DNA from 3 places in the Pseudomonas sp. S2_H01 genome. Region 3 is predicted to be linked to each of the others. Evidence: predicted binding sites of a transcription regulator. Region 3 holds the regulator's gene; each other region holds the start of a gene.
The links. The regulator sigma-54, encoded in region 3, starts transcription at its own class of promoters, with help from an activator protein. The targets are predictions, from matches to a motif close to ANTGGCATNNANNTTGCTNT.
Positions count from the first base shown of each region.

Region 1: a site for sigma-54 is predicted at 2,676-2,695, ahead of glnA (glutamate--ammonia ligase). Genes of this name have one in related genera too.
Region 2: a site for sigma-54 is predicted at 2,764-2,783, ahead of AB4N84_RS06635 (pilin). Genes of this name have one in related genera too.

Region 1 is NZ_CP162756.1:2,706,943-2,712,742, forward strand. It holds gene AB4N84_RS11995 (chorismate mutase) at 1-537, opposite strand, end outside; gene AB4N84_RS12000 (cupin domain-containing protein) at 566-1,015, opposite strand; gene glnA (glutamate--ammonia ligase) at 1,172-2,578, opposite strand; gene thiI (tRNA uracil 4-sulfurtransferase ThiI) at 2,910-4,364, shown strand; gene typA (translational GTPase TypA) at 4,504-5,800, shown strand, end outside.
Region 2 is NZ_CP162756.1:1,501,578-1,507,377, forward strand. It holds gene AB4N84_RS06620 (DUF1631 domain-containing protein) at 1-1,196, opposite strand, end outside; gene nadC (carboxylating nicotinate-nucleotide diphosphorylase) at 1,582-2,430, shown strand; tRNA gene AB4N84_RS06630 (tRNA-Thr) at 2,619-2,694, opposite strand; gene AB4N84_RS06635 (pilin) at 2,829-3,257, shown strand; gene pilB (type IV-A pilus assembly ATPase PilB) at 3,475-5,169, shown strand; gene AB4N84_RS06645 (type II secretion system F family protein) at 5,171-5,800, shown strand, end outside.
Region 3 is NZ_CP162756.1:3,522,043-3,527,842, forward strand. It holds gene rapZ (RNase adapter RapZ) at 1-582, opposite strand, end outside; gene ptsN (PTS IIA-like nitrogen regulatory protein PtsN) at 585-1,049, opposite strand; gene hpf (ribosome hibernation-promoting factor, HPF/YfiA family) at 1,062-1,370, opposite strand; gene AB4N84_RS15735 (RNA polymerase factor sigma-54) at 1,448-2,941, opposite strand; gene lptB (LPS export ABC transporter ATP-binding protein) at 3,130-3,855, opposite strand; gene lptA (lipopolysaccharide transport periplasmic protein LptA) at 3,855-4,403, opposite strand; gene lptC (LPS export ABC transporter periplasmic protein LptC) at 4,390-4,962, opposite strand; gene AB4N84_RS15755 (KdsC family phosphatase) at 4,973-5,506, opposite strand; gene AB4N84_RS15760 (KpsF/GutQ family sugar-phosphate isomerase) at 5,507-5,800, opposite strand, start outside.

The DNA.
Region 1 (5,800 bases), 820 kb from region 3:
GCCTGCCGCTCGTTGCAGCGCGGTCACGATGACGGGATCACCTGCCTGTCGCTGGATCTGTGACTGCACCCAGCCGGGGCATCTCGCATCGTTGCGATAAGGCTGGAACGCCGAGTAGCTCCGCATCAGCACCGGCAGCAGCGTATCCAGACGACCCCGGATGCCGTCGGTCAGGCTGGCCTCGGGCTTCTCTGGAGAGTGCCCGGTTTCATGCCACTGTTCGATGCGCGCGTATTGCACCATCTTGTTGGCTTCCATTTGGGCCGTCATGAATTCCCGGACATCGGCGCCCGTCAGCTTGAATTCGCCCGCCCGTGATTCGGCGTTCCGGATCACCTGACGCTCACGCTCACTGTCCTGCACCGGTTTGCCGCTGTGCCATTTGCTGCGCGCCACGTCATTGGCAATGTCCAGCCTCAGCTCCATGGCCTCAATGAGCGGCTGAAGCTGCGCGGGAGGCTGTTGAGCGGGAGCCGCGTAAAGGCCGGTGGACACCAGGGCGCAGGTTAAGGCAACGCGTTGAAGCTGTTTAAGCATTGTCTTGCACTCGTGTATGACCGAACGATCACTCTTTAACAGGTTGGCTGGATGAGAGCGGCATTCCCGCGGTGCCCGCATAAAAGACAACGAGTTCCACTGCAGTATTCCCCGTGACGCCTCGGTGCTGCCTGTTGACCATTTCAGGCAGTACATCACCTGGCTTGAGCAGAATCGACTGACCACTCTCGCGGGTTTCCACTTTGAGATGGCCGGACACGACATAGGCCGCATTGGGCATCGGGTGTTCGTGCCAGTTGAGGGCCGTGTTGGCGGGGATTTTGATGTTCAAAACGGTCAGCTCAGGTATGCCGGCAGGATAGGCGTCATAAGACATTCCGTCCCAGGAACTCGAGCTTTTCAGCAGAACGGTCGACTGGACGCCCGAAGCGACGGAAATATCGGATGTTTGAGCGGTGACGCATCCGCCGAGGGTGATCATCGCCAGGAGCAGGCAAGCAGGGCCAGGTTTGAACATGAACTAAATCCTTGTGCTGTAGAAGAGCAGAAACACAAGGTTGCCGGAAGCCGCGTTTTCATCTGCGGTACATATTTATAGCCAACGGATCGCGCAATAAAAAAGGCCTCCCGAAGGAGGCCTCTCGTTCACGCAGCAGGCGCTGGCGCGACTGGATCAGCAGCTGTAGTACAGCTCGTATTCCAGTGGGTGTACGAAGGTACGTACCTTGATTTCTTCTTCCGATTTCAGCGCGATGTAAGCGTCGATGAAGTCATCGCTGAACACGCCGCCTTTGGTCAGGAACGCACGGCCCTTGTCCAGTTCTTCCAGCGCTTCTTTCAGGCTGCCGCAAACTTGTGGGATCTCTGCAGCCTCTTCAGGTGGCAGGTCGTACAGGTTTTTGTCAGCTGCATCGCCAGGGTGGATCTTGTTCTGGATACCGTCCAGGCCAGCCATCAACAGAGCAGCGAACGCCAGGTATGGGTTAGCCGATGGGTCCGGGAAACGTGCTTCGATACGACGGCCGCGTGGGCTGGAGACGTAAGGAATACGGATCGAAGCGGAACGGTTGCGAGCCGAGTAGGCCAGCATGACCGGTGCCTCAAAACCTGGGACCAGACGCTTGTAGGAGTTGGTCGACGGGTTGGTGAAGCCGTTCAGCGCCTTACCGTGCTTGATGATACCGCCGATGAAGTACAGGGCGGTGTCGGACAGGCCGGCATAGCCTTCGCCCGCGAAGGTGTTCTTGCCATCTTTGGCGATGGACATGTGTACGTGCATACCCGAGCCGTTGTCGCCGTACAGAGGCTTAGGCATGAAGGTCGCGGTGCGGCCGTACGCATCGGCAACGTTGTGTACCACGTACTTCAGGGTCTGAACTTCGTCAGCCTTCTTGACCAGCGTGTTGAATTTCACGCCGATTTCGTTCTGGCCAGCGGTTGCCACTTCGTGGTGGTGAACTTCGACGACCTGGCCCATTTCTTCCAGGGCGTTGCACATTGCGGTGCGGATTTCGTGGTCGTGGTCGAACGGTGGAACCGGGAAGTAGCCGCCTTTGATACCAGGACGGTGGCCCTTGTTGCCGCCTTCGATGTCAGCGTCGGACATCCACGAACCTTGTTCGGAGAAGATCTTGAACATGGAACCGGAGATGTCGGATTTGAACTTCACTTCGTCGAAGATGAAGAATTCTGGCTCTGGACCGGCGAATACGGTGTCACCGATACCGGTGGACTTCAGGTATTCCTCGGCGCGGTGAGCGATAGCGCGTGGGTCGCGGTCGTAACCTTGCATGGTCGAAGGTTCGATGATGTCGCAAACCAGGATCAGGGTCGGCTCTTCGGTGAACGGGTCCAGAACGGCAGTTTCGTCGTCCGGCAGCAGGATCATGTCGGAGGCTTCGATGCCTTTCCAGCCAGAGATGGAGGAACCGTCGAACATTTTGCCGACTTCGAAGAAATCGTCTTCCAGCGCATCGCGAGCTGGCATGGTCACGTGGTGCTGAGTGCCTTTGGTGTCCGTGAAGCGCAGATCAATCCACTTAACGTCATGATCTTTGATGAGTTGAACCGACTTCGACATGTTGTCCTCCGGGGTGGATTAGGGCTGGGTAGTTGTGGGCCCTTTAATTTGGGTGATGCCGGGCGCGATAGTCGGCCAAGGCAACCTGCCTCACAAGGGAGCAATTTGCATGCCAGTGCCCTGTGTTGGGTTTTCCGCGTAAAACAACCGGTTTTAGGGCGTAAAACGTCGCAATTGTGAAAAGGAACGCACCTTATCGGTGCGTCAATATTGTATACAGTCCCTTTTTGGTGCGCTGATGACCGGCTATACGATAACTGGTTAAACCTTGAGCAATTTCCGCTATAATCCGCGCCCCCCTTTTTCGACCGGCACCTCGCGCGCTGTTTTCATGAAACTAATCGTCAAAGTTTTCCCGGAAATCACTATTAAAAGCCGGCCTGTGCGCAAGCGCTTCATCAAGCAGCTGGCTAAAAACATCCGCACCGTGCTCCGAGATCTGGATCCGGCGCTGGTGGTGGATGGCGTGTGGGACAACCTTGAGGTCGAAACGAAGGTTGAGGATGCGAAGGTCCTGCACGAAATGACCGAGCGCCTGAGCTGCATGCCCGGCATTGCCCATTTCCTGCAGGTCGATCAGTACCCACTGGGCGACATGGATGACATCTACGAGAAGTGCAAACTGCACTTCGGTGATGCCCTGTCGGGCAAGATTTTCTCAGTGCGCTGCAAGCGTGCCGGCCATCACGACTTCAGCTCGATGGACGTCGAGAAGTACGTGGGCAGTAAACTGCGTCGCGAATGCGGTGCGGCCGGCATCTCCCTGAAAGCGCCTGAAGTTGAAGTGCGCATCGAGATTCGCGACAAACGGTTGTTCGTGATTCACAGCCAGCACAACAGCATCGGCGGTTATCCGCTGGGCTCGCTGGAGCAGACGCTGGTGTTGATGTCGGGCGGTTTCGATTCCACCGTCGCGGCGTATCAGGTCATGCGTCGCGGCCTGATGAGCCATTTCTGCTTCTTCAATCTGGGCGGCAGGGCCCATGAACTGGGCGTGATGGAAGTCGCGCACTTCATCTGGAAGAAGTACGGCAGCTCGCAACGGGTCCTGTTCATCAGCGTACCGTTCGAGGAAGTTCTGGGAGAAATTCTCGGAAAAGTCGATAACAGTCATATGGGCGTAGTATTGAAGCGTATGATGTTGCGCGCTGCGACCAATATCGCCGACAGGCTGGAAATCGACGCGCTGGTGACCGGCGAAGCGATTTCACAGGTGTCCAGCCAGACACTGCCTAACCTGTCGGTCATCGATTGCGTGACGGAAAAGCTGGTTCTGCGCCCGCTGATCGCCAGTCACAAGCAGGACATCATCGACCTGGCCGACGAGATCGGCACCGGCGATTTTGCCCGGCACATGCCTGAATACTGCGGTGTGATCTCGGTCAATCCAAAGACCGCGGCCAAACGGAACCGCGTCGAGCATGAAGAAAAAGAATTCGACATGGCGGTACTCGAGCGTGCGCTCGAAAACGCCCGTCTGGTGCCCATCGATCGTGTGATCGAGGAATTGGGTCAGGACGTTCAGGTCGAAGAAGTCAGTCAGGCTCTGGCCGGACAAGTGGTCATCGACATCCGTCACCCGGATGAAGCCGAAGACCGTCCGCTGGAACTGTCGGGCGTTGAAGTACAAACGCTGCCGTTCTTTGCACTGAACAGCCGTTTCAAGGAACTGGATCACACGCGCCAGTACCTGTTGTATTGCGACAAAGGCGTCATGAGTCGCCTGCATGCTCATCATTTGCTCAGTGAGGGGCATGCCAATGTGCGCGTTTATCGACCGAGCTAAGTGCCCGGGGCTGTTTGCCTGTGGCTTGCGTCACCGGCCCCCCGACACCAGTCGTCAGCCGTAACGGCTTTAGCCGGCTCTACTGTTCATAGCTGCCTACACTAAGCAGCTGACCGAATCCTCTGATCGAGATACACAAGTGATCGAAAATCTACGCAACATCGCCATCATTGCTCACGTTGACCACGGTAAAACCACCCTCGTCGACAAGCTTTTGCGCCAGTCCGGCACCCTTGAGCGCAACGAGCTCAACGACGAACGCGTGATGGACTCCAACGACCAGGAAAAAGAGCGCGGTATTACCATTCTCGCGAAGAACACCGCGATCAACTGGAATGGCTACCACATCAACATCGTTGACACCCCGGGCCACGCCGACTTCGGTGGTGAAGTAGAGCGCGTGATGTCGATGGTTGACTCCGTTCTGCTGCTGGTCGACGCTCAAGACGGCCCTATGCCGCAAACCCGTTTCGTGACCAAGAAGGCGTTCGAAGCCGGCCTGCGTCCAATCGTGGTCATCAACAAGGTTGACCGTCCGGGCGCGCGTCCTGATTGGGTGCTGGACCAGATCTTCGATCTGTTCGACAACCTGGGCGCTACCGAAGAGCAACTGGACTTCCAGGTCGTCTACGCCTCTGCCATCAACGGCATCGCAGGTCTGGACCACAACGAAATGGCCGAAGACATGACCCCGCTGTACCAAGCGGTCGTCGATCACGTCCCTGCGCCGAAAGTTGACCGTGACGGTCCTTTCCAGATGCAGATTTCGGCACTGGACTACAACAGCTTCCTGGGCGTCATCGGTGTTGGCCGTATCGCTCGCGGTCGCGTCAAGCCGAACACCCCGGTTGTGGCGATCAGCGCTGACGGCAAGCGTCGCAACGGTCGTATCCTCAAGCTGATGGGTCACCACGGTCTGCACCGCATCGACGTCGAAGAAGCAGCTGCCGGCGACATCGTCTGCATCAGCGGCTTCGAAGAGCTGTTCATCTCCGACACCCTGTGCGACCCGACCGTCGTTGAAGCGATGAAGCCGCTGACCGTTGACGAGCCAACCGTTTCCATGACCTTCCAGGTAAACGACTCGCCATTCTGCGGTAAAGAAGGCAAGTTCGTGACGTCCCGTAACATCAAGGACCGTCTGGACAAAGAGCTGCTGTACAACGTTGCACTGCGCGTTGAAGAAGGCGACTCGGCTGACAAGTTCAAAGTATCCGGCCGTGGTGAGCTGCACCTCTCGGTACTGATCGAAACCATGCGTCGCGAAGGCTTCGAGCTGGCCCTGGGCCGTCCTGAAGTGATCATTCGTGAAGTCGACGGCGTCAAGCAAGAACCGTACGAAAACGTGACCATCGACATCCCTGAAGAATCGCAGGGCAAGGTCATGGAAGAGATGGGTCTGCGTAAAGGCGACCTGAGCAACATGGTCCCGGATG
Region 2 (5,800 bases), 2.0 Mb from region 3:
CTGAAGAAACTCTTGTCGATGACAGCCACTTTGAGCATCGGAATCTGCAAACGGCCAATCAACGCGCGCAGCGAGCCGGGCAGGTTGCGGTCATCGAGAATGAATTCGAAGAGCATCGAGATCAGGTTGATCACGTCCTCGTCGATGGTGCCCACCGTGCGGAATTTGCCGCTGCGCGCACTCACACGCCCGATCAGTTGCTCCAGTTGCGCACGCAGATCGAAGTCGTCCGGATTTTCCGCGCGGGGGACGTATTGCTGCAGATGCGACAACAGACGCAGCAGGTCCTGGCTTGAAATGGGCCGAGACTCGGCGTTGTTATCCGGACGCGGCGTCAGGTTGCCGCGCACATAAACCAGCAGCTCCTGCAAGGCCGAGAAGACTTCCTGAACGCTCTTGTCGAGCTTCTCGGCAGCTTGCACAAGCGCTGCGCTGTCAGCGCGCTGGGCTTCAGTGGCCGGCGCAGTGCTCGAGGAACGATCGGTGGAACGGCGCGACGGCAGCACTTTTAGGTCGGGCAACACACCGGCGGAGATCAGCAGCAGGTTGGCCTCTTCATACAGCTGATCGGCGTTGGTCAACGCGTACTTTTCGAACAGCTTGAGAATGATCAGCTTGACCTTGATCTCGACACCGAGATTGCGACCGGCCTGCAAGAAGAAGTCGCACAGCAGGGTCGGACCGAGCGGGTTGGTTTCATCGGTCAACGGCTGCGGGATCAGTTCGTTCAAGCGCGTGGTGAGCTGGCTCAGCGCCACGCCGTCGCGGTTCACGACCTTGGTGACCATGGCATCAATGGCCACAGTGCGCTCAAGGTCATCGTTGTGAACCAGTGCGAGCTTGTCGAAAGAAACGGGTTCAGAAAGGATCGGCTCGGCGATCTCGTACTGACCGAGGCGCAGAAACGCCTCGAAGAATTTGTCCAGGAAGTTACGTTCGATGCTCTTTCGCTTCAGGCGCAGGTCGCGCATGGCTTCGAAGAACACATTCTGTTCGGCGTTGTTGTGCGCCCGGTCCGCCATTTCGAACAAGGTGTCGTCGGCGTTATCGAACAGGGTCTGCAGGCTTTCCTTGAGCTGCTGGGCGGCTTTGTCGCGCACCTGCAACAGAACGACAGGCAGCCGAGCGACAGGCGAGGAACCCGGAAGGTCCGGCCCCATCTTGCTCAAAGGCACCACTTTATTGTCGTTCTGCATCAAGGACTCCTTTCATCCACTTCACTCAACCACGAATGCACAGCCACAACCTGATCGCAAACGGAAGAAGACCTCCGAATGGACGGCGCTCAAAGGTATTGTCCCTGGGGTACGCAGGCGGAACGTCAAAGCTATGACGTCAAATACAAGGCGAATTATGTTTTAAATGCGGCCCGCTCGCCAGCGGACTCTTCGCCTTGATTGAAATAATAGGAGGGGACGAAGAAGCATGTGCAGCGATAGACCGCGAAAATCGCATTCTGTCGCACGAGAAGCGAAAAAACCGACAGAGTGCAGCCGATACACTCAAACGCGTGAAGCGGTGCAGGTGGGTTGGTACAGTCGACTGCCTTATACTCCGGGCACTTAGTAAGTGGAGCCCGATATGCCGAATCTACGTCTTGCCACGCTGACCGCTGAAATCGAAGCCAACGTACGCCGTGCGTTGCTTGAAGACGTCGGCAGTGGCGACATCACCGCGCAACTGATTCCCGCCGAGCGCCTGGCCAAGGCCACCGTGATCTCCCGCGATGCTGCAGTGATCGCCGGCACAGCCTGGGTCGACAGCGTTTTTCGTCAGCTGGATCAGCGCGTCGCGGTGCATTGGCAAGTCGCCGACGGTGAGCGGGTCAAACCCAATCAACCGCTGTTCCACCTCGAAGGCCCCGCCCGCTCGCTGCTGACGGGCGAGCGCAGCGCGCTCAACTTCCTGCAAATGCTTTCAGGCGTCGCCACTCGCGCCCAGCATTACGCCGACATGGTCGCCGACACTCAGGTCAAGCTGCTCGACACCCGCAAAACCCTGCCGGGCCTGCGACTGGCGCAGAAATACGCCGTGACCTGCGGCGGTTGCCATAACCACCGAATCGGCCTGTTTGACGCCTTCCTGATCAAGGAAAACCACATCGCCGCCTGCGGCGGTATCGCCGAAGCCATCACCGCTGCACACAAGATTGCGCCCGGCAAACCAGTGGAAGTCGAAGTCGAAAGCCTCGACGAACTGAAACAAGCCCTCGACGGCGGCGCCGACATCATCATGCTCGACGAACTGAGCCTGGACGACATGCGCGTAGCCGTCCGCCTCACGGCGGGCAAAGCGAAGCTTGAAGCCAGCGGCGGGGTGACCGATGCGACCTTGCGCACGATTGCCGAAACGGGCGTGGATTACATTTCGATTGGCACGCTGACCAAGGATTTGAAGGCCGTGGATCTGTCGATGCGGCTGAGCGTTTGACGGACGCCGTCGCGCCGACTCACGAACACCGCAAAACCTGTAGGAGCGCGCTTGCCCGCGATTGCGGTGGGTCAGTTACGCTGGATGATGCTGATACACCGCAATCGCGGGCAAGCGCGCTCCTACAGGATGTCCGACCCTCCAGAAACGAAAAAGCCCGGTCTTGAAGACCGGGCTTTTTGTGTTTCTGGTGCCGAAAATAGGAATCGAACCTACGACCTTCGCGTTACGAGTGCGCTGCTCTACCGACTGAGCTATTTCGGCGGCGTTGTCAGATTAACCAGAAATTCCAGCGCTGCAAAGATGACCAGTTAACAGCCAAAGCGTTGGCATAATGGCACGTCGGTTGCTTTGTCAATTCCGTTGCCAAATTTCCGTTGCACAAAAAGGGCGTAGATATGAAGTCACTCCAGAAAGGTTTTACCCTGATCGAACTGATGATCGTGGTCGCGATCATTGGCATCCTAGCCGCTATCGCTATCCCGGCTTACAGCACTTATCAAGCAAAAGCCAAGCTGGCCGCAGGGTTGGCAGAAGTTTCAGCAGCCAAGACAACCGTGGAAATAAAAATAAATGACGGCACGACAGTGACTGACGCTGGGTCTGCCGGACTGACAAACACTTCAACTGGAAACTGCACTTTGGCCGCGAACATGGCCAGTGGCGCAGGCACCCTTACCTGCACCATCGTAAATGCTCCTCCTCAGGTTCTGGGCGCAGTGGTCACTTGGACTCGCGGCGGTGACGGCACATGGACCTGCAAAACGACTGGTGCAAAAGATCCAGACCTGGCTCCTAAGAGCTGTCCTCAGGCTGCTGCGTCCTAAGTTTTTGAACTGGAAGGCCCCGGTTTCCCGGGGCTTTTTTTTACGAAACTTTCAACCAGTTAGTTATATCCAATTTACTCATACCCCATATCCCATACCTCCGACCTCACGGCCAAACAAAGCAATAACTGACAATTTTTGTCACCCTACGTGCATACATTTGGCAGCGTCGCCCGACTACGCTATAAACCAGACACTGTCTGCGTTCGGTGGTTTTATGACTGATGTTGTCCTCACCGGTTTGGCCAAACAACTCGTTGTGGCCGAACTGCTCAATGAAAAAGTTGCACAGCAGGCCTATCAGCAGGCACGACGCGACAAGCTCTCTCTGGTGAGCTATCTGGTTCAAAACAAGCTGGTCAACAGCTTGACCCTGGCAGAGGTCGCCTCGGATCAGTTCGGACTTCCGTTCCTCGACCTCAGCACCCTCGATAAAGAAAGCCAACCCAAAGGTCTGGTCAGCGAGAAACTCGTTCGCCAGCACTCAGCGCTTCCTTTATGGCGACGTGGCAACAAGCTGTTTGTGGGTGTTTCCGACCCAACCAACCATCAGGCAATTACAGACATTCAGTTCAGCACGGGGTTGAACACCGAAGCCATTCTGGTTGAGGACGACAAACTCAGTGTCGCCATCGACAAATTCTTCGACACGCACAGCGGTCTGGGAGAAATGGCAGACGTTGATCTCAGTCTCGAGATTGAGTCCACCACAGACAGCAAAGAGACAACCCTAGGCGAAGTGGATGCAGAAGATGCGCCTGTTGTTCGCTTCGTCAACAAGATGTTGATGGATGCCATCCGACTGGGCTCCTCGGACCTTCACTTTGAACCCTATGAAAAGACCTTCCGCGTGCGTCTGCGGACAGATGGCATTTTGCACGAGGTCGCCAAACCTCCGACGCAACTCGCTGGACGAATCGCGGCTCGACTGAAGGTCATGGCAGGGCTGGATATTTCTGAGCGACGCAAGCCTCAGGACGGCCGAATCAAGCTACGGATTTCGAAGAACCGCGCGATCGATTTCCGCGTGAACACGCTCCCTACATTGTGGGGCGAAAAAATCGTTATGCGTATCCTTGACCCGACCAGTGCCCAGATGGGGATCGATGCATTGGGTTATGAGCCGGAGCAAAAAGAGCTGTATCTGCAAGCGCTCCGCCAGCCGCAGGGCATGATTCTCGTGACAGGGCCGACGGGTTCAGGCAAAACCGTTTCTCTTTATACCGGCCTGAACATCCTGAATACCGTGGATATCAACATTTCCACAGCGGAAGACCCTGTAGAGATCAACCTCGAGGGCATCAACCAAGTCAACGTCAACCCCCGCCAAGGCATGGACTTCTCCCAAGCTTTGAGAGCGTTTTTGCGTCAGGATCCGGACGTGATCATGGTGGGTGAAATCCGCGACCTCGAGACGGCAGAAATCGCGATCAAGGCTTCGCAAACCGGCCACATGGTGCTGTCAACGCTTCATACCAACAGCGCAGCAGAAACCCTGACACGCCTGCACCACATGGGCATTGCGGCTTTTAACATCGCGACTGCGATCAACTTGATTATCGCCCAACGCCTCGCTCGAAAATTATGCCCTCACTGCAAGAAAGAGATAGATGTCCCCAGGGACACGCTGCTGGCAGAAGGTTTTCCAGAAGAGCGAATCGGCACGTTCAAGCTTTATTCCCCGGTAGGCTGCGATCAATGCAACGGAGGTTACAAAGGTCGCGTGGGCATCTATGAAGTGGTGAAGAACACCCCTGCCCTCGAGCGCATCATCATGGAAGAAGGCAACTCCATCGAAATTTCCACCCAAATGCGCAAGGACGGCTTCAATGATTTGCGCACCTCTGGCCTGCTGAAGGCCATGCAAGGCGTCACCAGCCTTGAGGAAATAAACCGGGTAACCAAGGACTGACATGGCAACCAAAGCAGTAAAAAGCCCGAAGGTGGCCAAACCCGTCGTTTATGCGTGGGAAGGGGTGGACAGAAAAGGCGCGAAAGTTACGGGCGAGTTGACAGGTCACAGCCCTGCGCTAATCAAGGCGCAACTGCGAAAGCAGGGCGTCAATCCGCTAAAAGTTCGTAAAAAGTCGGTTTCGATCTTTAGCGCAGGTAAGAAAATCAAACCGCTGGACATCGCGTTTTTCTCACGTCAAATGGCAACCATGATGAAAGCCGGAGTGCCACTACTGCAGTCTTTCGACATCATCAGCGAAGGCTCTGCCAACCCCAACATGCGCAAGCTGGTAGACGACATCAAGCAGGAGGTTGCTGCCGGCCATAGCTTTGCGACCGCCTTGCGACAAAAACCGCAATACTTCGACGATTTATTTTGCAATTTGGTGGACGCAGGTGAACAGGCCGGGGCCTTGGAGTCGCTGCTGGACCGTGTGGCAACGTATAAGGAAAAAACCGAATCGCTGAAAGCGAAAATCAAAAAAGCGATGACTTACCCCATCGCTGTAGTCATCGTCGCATTTATTGTGACAGGCATTTTGCTTATCAAGGTCGTGCCGCAGTTTCAGTCGCTGTTTGCAGGCTTTGGG
Region 3 (5,800 bases):
CGGGTTAGGCAGGCAGCGAACGTCGAACACCAGGTCCGCGTCCACGGGCATGCCCCGTTTGAAGCCAAACGATTCGATCAGGAAAGCGGTACCCGGTTCAGGCTTGTTCAGCAGCCGTAACTTGAGCGTATCGCGCAGCTGATAGAGGTTCAGGTGGGTCGTGTCGATGGTCAGGTCGGCGAGATCGATGATCGGCCCGAGCAAGGTTTTCTCGTCACGGATCGCCTCGGCCAGCGAGCGTGTCGCATTGCTCAGCGGGTGACGACGGCGGGTTTCGGAGAACCGCTTGAGCAGCGTGGACTCCTCGGCGTCCAGAAACAGTACATCGCACCGGATGTGCCGGCTGCGAACCTCTTCGAGCATTCGCGGAAAACGGGTCAGGTGACTGGGCAGGTTGCGGGCGTCGATGGACACTGCCAGCAGAGGTTCCGCCAGCTCCGTGTTGATCAGTGCGCGTTCGGCCAGTTCAGGCAGCAGGCCAGCGGGCAGGTTGTCGACGCAGTAAAAACCGCTGTCTTCCAGAACATCGAGGGCCGTGCTCTTGCCGGAGCCGGAGCGACCGCTGACGATGATCATGCGCATGGTCAGTGCCCGTTCTGTACGTGGAGCACGACGTTGTACAGTTCGTCGCTGCTTTTCGCGTTACGCAGGCTGGCGCGCACATCGGCGCGGTCGAGCATGCTGGCGATCTGTCGGAGCAATTCGAGGTGTGCATCGGTGGCGGCTTCAGGGACCAGCAACACGAACAGCAGGTCCACCGGGGCGCCGTCGATGGCATCGAAATCGACAGGCTTTTCCAGGTGCAGCACTGCGCTGACCGGAGACGTGCAGCCTTTGAGTCGACAGTGAGGGATCGCGATTCCGTTACCGAAGCCGGTAGAACCCAGCTTCTCGCGGGCAATAAGGCTTTCGTAGACGGTTTGCCAGTCGAATTCGGGCACCTGCTGCCCGATCATTTTGGCAATCTCTTCGAGGACGGCTTTTTTGCTGCCGCCTGGCACGTTCACGAGTGAACGGCCAGGGGTCAGAATGTTTTCAAGTCGGATCATGGATGGGGAGTGTCAGCGAGCGGCCGCACCTTTGAGGATGCTTTGCTGCTTTTCCTTATGCTTGAGCAATTGTCTGTCTAGCTTGTCAGTGAGCAGGTCGATTGCCGCGTACATGTCGTCATGCTCCGCATTGGCAACCACCTCTCCACCGTGGATATGCAGGGTGGCCTCGATCTTCTGTTTGAGTTTCTCGACGGCCATCGTCACCTGCACGTTGGTAATCTTGTCAAAGTGCCCTTCGAGCTTTTTCAGCTTCAGCTCGATGTACTCGCGCAGGGGCTTGGTCACTTCCAGTTGGTGTCCACTGATGTTGACTTGCATACAGCTTCTCCTTCGTTGCCAGTGCATTAAGAGGCAGGCTTGGTTGCCTGCCACTGGAACGCTGTGGCCTGTGACCCTTACATCAATCGCTTGCGTTCGCTGGAAGGCGCTATCCCTAGAGACTCGCGGTATTTGGCGACGGTGCGACGGGCCACTTGAATGCCTTGTGCCTCCAGTAAACCAGCGATCTTGCTGTCACTCAACGGCTTTTTCTGATTTTCCGCGGCAACCAGTTTTTTGATGATCGCGCGGATGGCGGTAGACGAGCATTCGCCGCCTTCAGAGGTGCTGACGTGGCTGGAAAAGAAGTATTTCAGTTCGTAGATGCCGCGCGGGGTATGCATGAACTTTTGCGTGGTCACGCGCGAGATCGTCGATTCGTGCATGCCGACCGCCTCGGCGATGTCGTGCAATACCAGCGGTTTCATCGCCTCGTCACCGTACTCAAGGAAACCACGCTGATGTTCCACGATCTGGGTCGCAACCTTCATCAGGGTTTCGTTACGGCTCTGCAGGCTTTTGATGAACCAGCGCGCTTCCTGCAACTGGTTGCGCATGAAGGTGTTGTCGGCGCTCGTGTCGGCACGACGCACAAAGCCAGCGTACTGCGGATTGACCCGCAGGCGCGGAACGGCTTCCTGATTGAGCTCGACCAGCCAGCGTTCGTTGTCCTTGCGCACGATCACATCGGGAACGACGTATTCCGCTTCGGTGGACTCGATCTGGGACCCTGGACGCGGGTTCAGGCTTTGCACCAGTTCGATGACCTGGCGCAGATCATCTTCCTTGAGCTTCATGCGGCGCATCAGTTGCGCGTAGTCACGGCTGCCCAACAGGTCGATGTAATCGCCGACCAGGCGTTGAGCTTCCGCGAGCCATTTGGTCTTCGCCGGTAACTGACGCAGTTGCAGCAACAGGCATTCGCTGAGGTTGCGAGCACCAATGCCGGCAGGTTCGAATTGCTGAATGCGGTGCAGAACGGCCTCGATCTCGTCCAGTTCGATATCGAGCTCTGGATCAAAAGCGTCCAGCAGTTCCTCGAGGGACTCGTCGAGATAGCCTTGGTTGTTGATGCAGTCAATCAGCGTGACAGCGATCAGGCGATCGGTGTCGGACATCGGCGCCAGGTTCAACTGCCAGAGCAGATGGCTTTGCAGGCTCTCACCGACGGACGTGCGCGTGGTGAAATCCCATTCGTCGTCATCGTTGCTGGGCAGGCTGCTGGCGCTGGTCTGGTAAACGTCTTCCCAGGCGGTGTCGACAGGCAGTTCGTTGGGAATGCGCTCGCTCCATTCGCCGTCTTCCAGGTTGTCGACGGTGGGCGCGGACTCCTGATAAGTCGGTTCCTGAACGTCCGGGTTGGGCTTTTGCTCGATGTTGTCGGCCATGGGGTCGACGTTATCGAAGTCGTCGCCTTCTTCCTGGCGCTCGAGCATAGGGTTGGACTCCAGTGCCTCCTGGATTTCCTGTTGGAGATCCAGCGTCGACAGTTGGAGTAAGCGGATGGCCTGTTGCAGCTGCGGCGTCATCGTCAGCTGCTGGCCCATTCTCAAGACTAGCGAAGGTTTCATGGCAGAGACTTAACACCTTATTCGCCGGCGCACATGCGCGCCATCCACTACTGGGGCGCCTGGGCGCCAACTTAAGCAAATTATATGCCTGAAACCGGAGTGTTTGCCTAGGGTGTGATGACAATTAAAACGAGGTTGGCGGTCAGGCGCACACTGCGGTCGCCGGCCAACCCCTTGTCATCGTCCGGTTACAGGCGGAACTCGTGGCCGAGATACACTTCTTTGACCAACTGGTTGGCCAGGATGGTTTCAGCATCGCCTTCCGCGATCAGTTGCCCATCGTTAACGATGTAGGCCGTTTCGCAGATGTCGAGGGTCTCGCGGACGTTGTGGTCGGTGATCAGAACGCCGATACCCTTGGCCTTGAGATGGTAGATGATCTGCTTGATGTCACCCACGGAGATCGGGTCGACCCCGGCAAAGGGTTCATCGAGCAGGATGAACTTCGGCGCCGTGGCCAGTGCGCGGGCGATTTCCACGCGACGACGCTCACCACCGGACAGGCTCATGCCCAGGTTGTCGCGGATGTGCGTGATATGGAACTCCTGGAGCAGGCTCTCCAGTTCTTTGCGACGTCCGGCGCGATCAAGCTCCTTGCGGGTCTCAAGGATGGCCATGATGTTGTCCGACACCGACAGCTTGCGGAAGATCGAGGCTTCTTGCGGCAAATAGCCGATACCGGCGCGGGCGCGGCCGTGCATCGGTTGGTGGCTGACGTCCTGGTCGTCGATCAGCACGCGCCCCTGATCGGCCTGAACGAGGCCCACGATCATGTAGAAGCATGTGGTCTTGCCTGCACCGTTAGGGCCCAGAAGACCGACGATCTGGCCGCTGTCGATGGACAGGCTGACGTCTCGCACGACCTGGCGGCTTTTGTAAGCCTTGGCCAGGTGTTGGGCTTTCAGCGTTGCCATTACTGGGCCTTCTGCTGGTCGGTTTTCTTTTTCGGCTGAATCACCATGTCGACACGAGGGCGCGATTCGGTGACTTTGCTGCCTGTGGCTCGGCCGGCACTCGCCAGTTTGCGGACGGTGTCGTAGACGATTTTCTCGCCCTGCGTCACGTTGCTGTCCTTGTCGATCACCTTGGCCTTGTCGATCAGCACGATGCGGTTTTGCGGCGCGTGGTACTGAATAGTGACGCCCCAGCCCTGAACGGGTTTGGTGTCACCGGCCGTCTGCAACTGCTCGAAGTAGGCCAGGTTGCCCACCGAGGTCACGACGTCGATGTCGCCTGCAGGCGTACGGGTCATGGTCACGGTGTTGCCGGTCACCTTCATCGACCCTTGGGTGATGATCACGTTACCGGTATAGGTGGCGATGCCTTGCTTGTCGTCCAGCTGGGCGTCGTCGGCCTGAATGCGGATAGGCTGATCCTGATCGTTCGGCAGAGCCCAGGCGCTCACGCTTCCCAGTGCTGCGCCCAGACCGAGCAAAATAGGGAGGGTTTTAAGGAGCCTCATACTGTCCTCTTGCGTTCGATAGCAGGTGTATCCTGCTTTCTTTTAGATAGGCTTTCATACCCGTACCCGTGCTCACGCCGTTAAAGCCGTCGATTCTAACGGGTTGCGCGGTTTCCGCATATTGCTTCTGGGGGAAGACAGTCATGCGTGTGCTGGTGATGATGGTGGTTCGGTTCTTTTCGTCGGTGCGATTGATGCGAACCTTGTCGATCAGCTCGACGTGATCCCCGCCCGGCGACACTTCGGCGCGCACGCTCTGAACATGCCACGGGAACTCCGATCCGCGAAACATCTGCAGGACCGGGGTCGTCATCAGGGTGACGTCGGTGGCCTTCAGGTGTTCGACCTTGTCAGCGGTCATATCGTATTGCATCGAGCCATCGGGCAGGTACTGAATGCTGTGCGCGTTCATCGCATAGTAGTCGATGGCGCTTTCGTCCACGGCAGCCTTGGGCTGGTCCATGAAACTTTCAGGGCTGATGTTCCAGTAGCCAGCCGCTGCAAGCAGCAGTGCCAGCACACCGAAGATCAAAAACGTACGAAATCGTTTGCTCAGCATAAATGCACTTCTATAAGTAGGCGGCGTGTGCCGCTTCGAGATTGCCCTGAGCGCTCAGGATCAGCTCGCAGAATTCTCGCGCGGCACCTTCGCCGCCTTTGGCTTGTGTGGTGCCGTGCGCATGTTGACGGACAAACCCGGCCGCGTTGGCGACGGCCATGCCCAAGCCTACCCGGCGGATGACCGGAAGATCAGGCAAATCGTCGCCGAGGTAGGCGACCTGCTCATAGCTTAGATGCAGTTGCTGCAGGAGTTCGTCGAGTACCACCAGTTTGTCTTCACGTCCCTGGTACAGGTGCGCGATGCCCAGGTTTTTGGCGCGGCGCTCAACGACCGGGGTTTTCCGTCCGCTGATGATTGCCGTGACGACACCGGAGTTGATCAGCATTTTGATGCCCTGACCGTCCAGTGTGTTGAATGTCTTGAACTCGCTGCCATCTTCCAGGAAGTACAGTCGGCCATCTGTGAGTACGCCGTCGACGTCGAAGACCGCCAGTTTGATGTGTTTGCCGCGCTGCATCAGTTCATTCATATCGACGCTCATTTACATCACTCCCGCGCGCAGAAGGTCTTGAAGGTTGAACGCGCCGATGGGGCGATCGTTCTCGTCGACCACGATCAGTGCGCCGATCTTGTTATCTTCCATGATTTTCAACGCCTCGGCGGCGAGCATCTCCGGGCGGACGGTCTTGCCGTGCACGGTCATCACTTCATCGATAACGGCCTGGCGCAGATCGACATCACGGTCCAGCGTGCGGCGCAAATCACCGTCAGTGAAGATCCCGGCGAGGCGACCGTCGGGTTCGACGATGGCGGTCATGCCCAGGCCCTTGCGGGT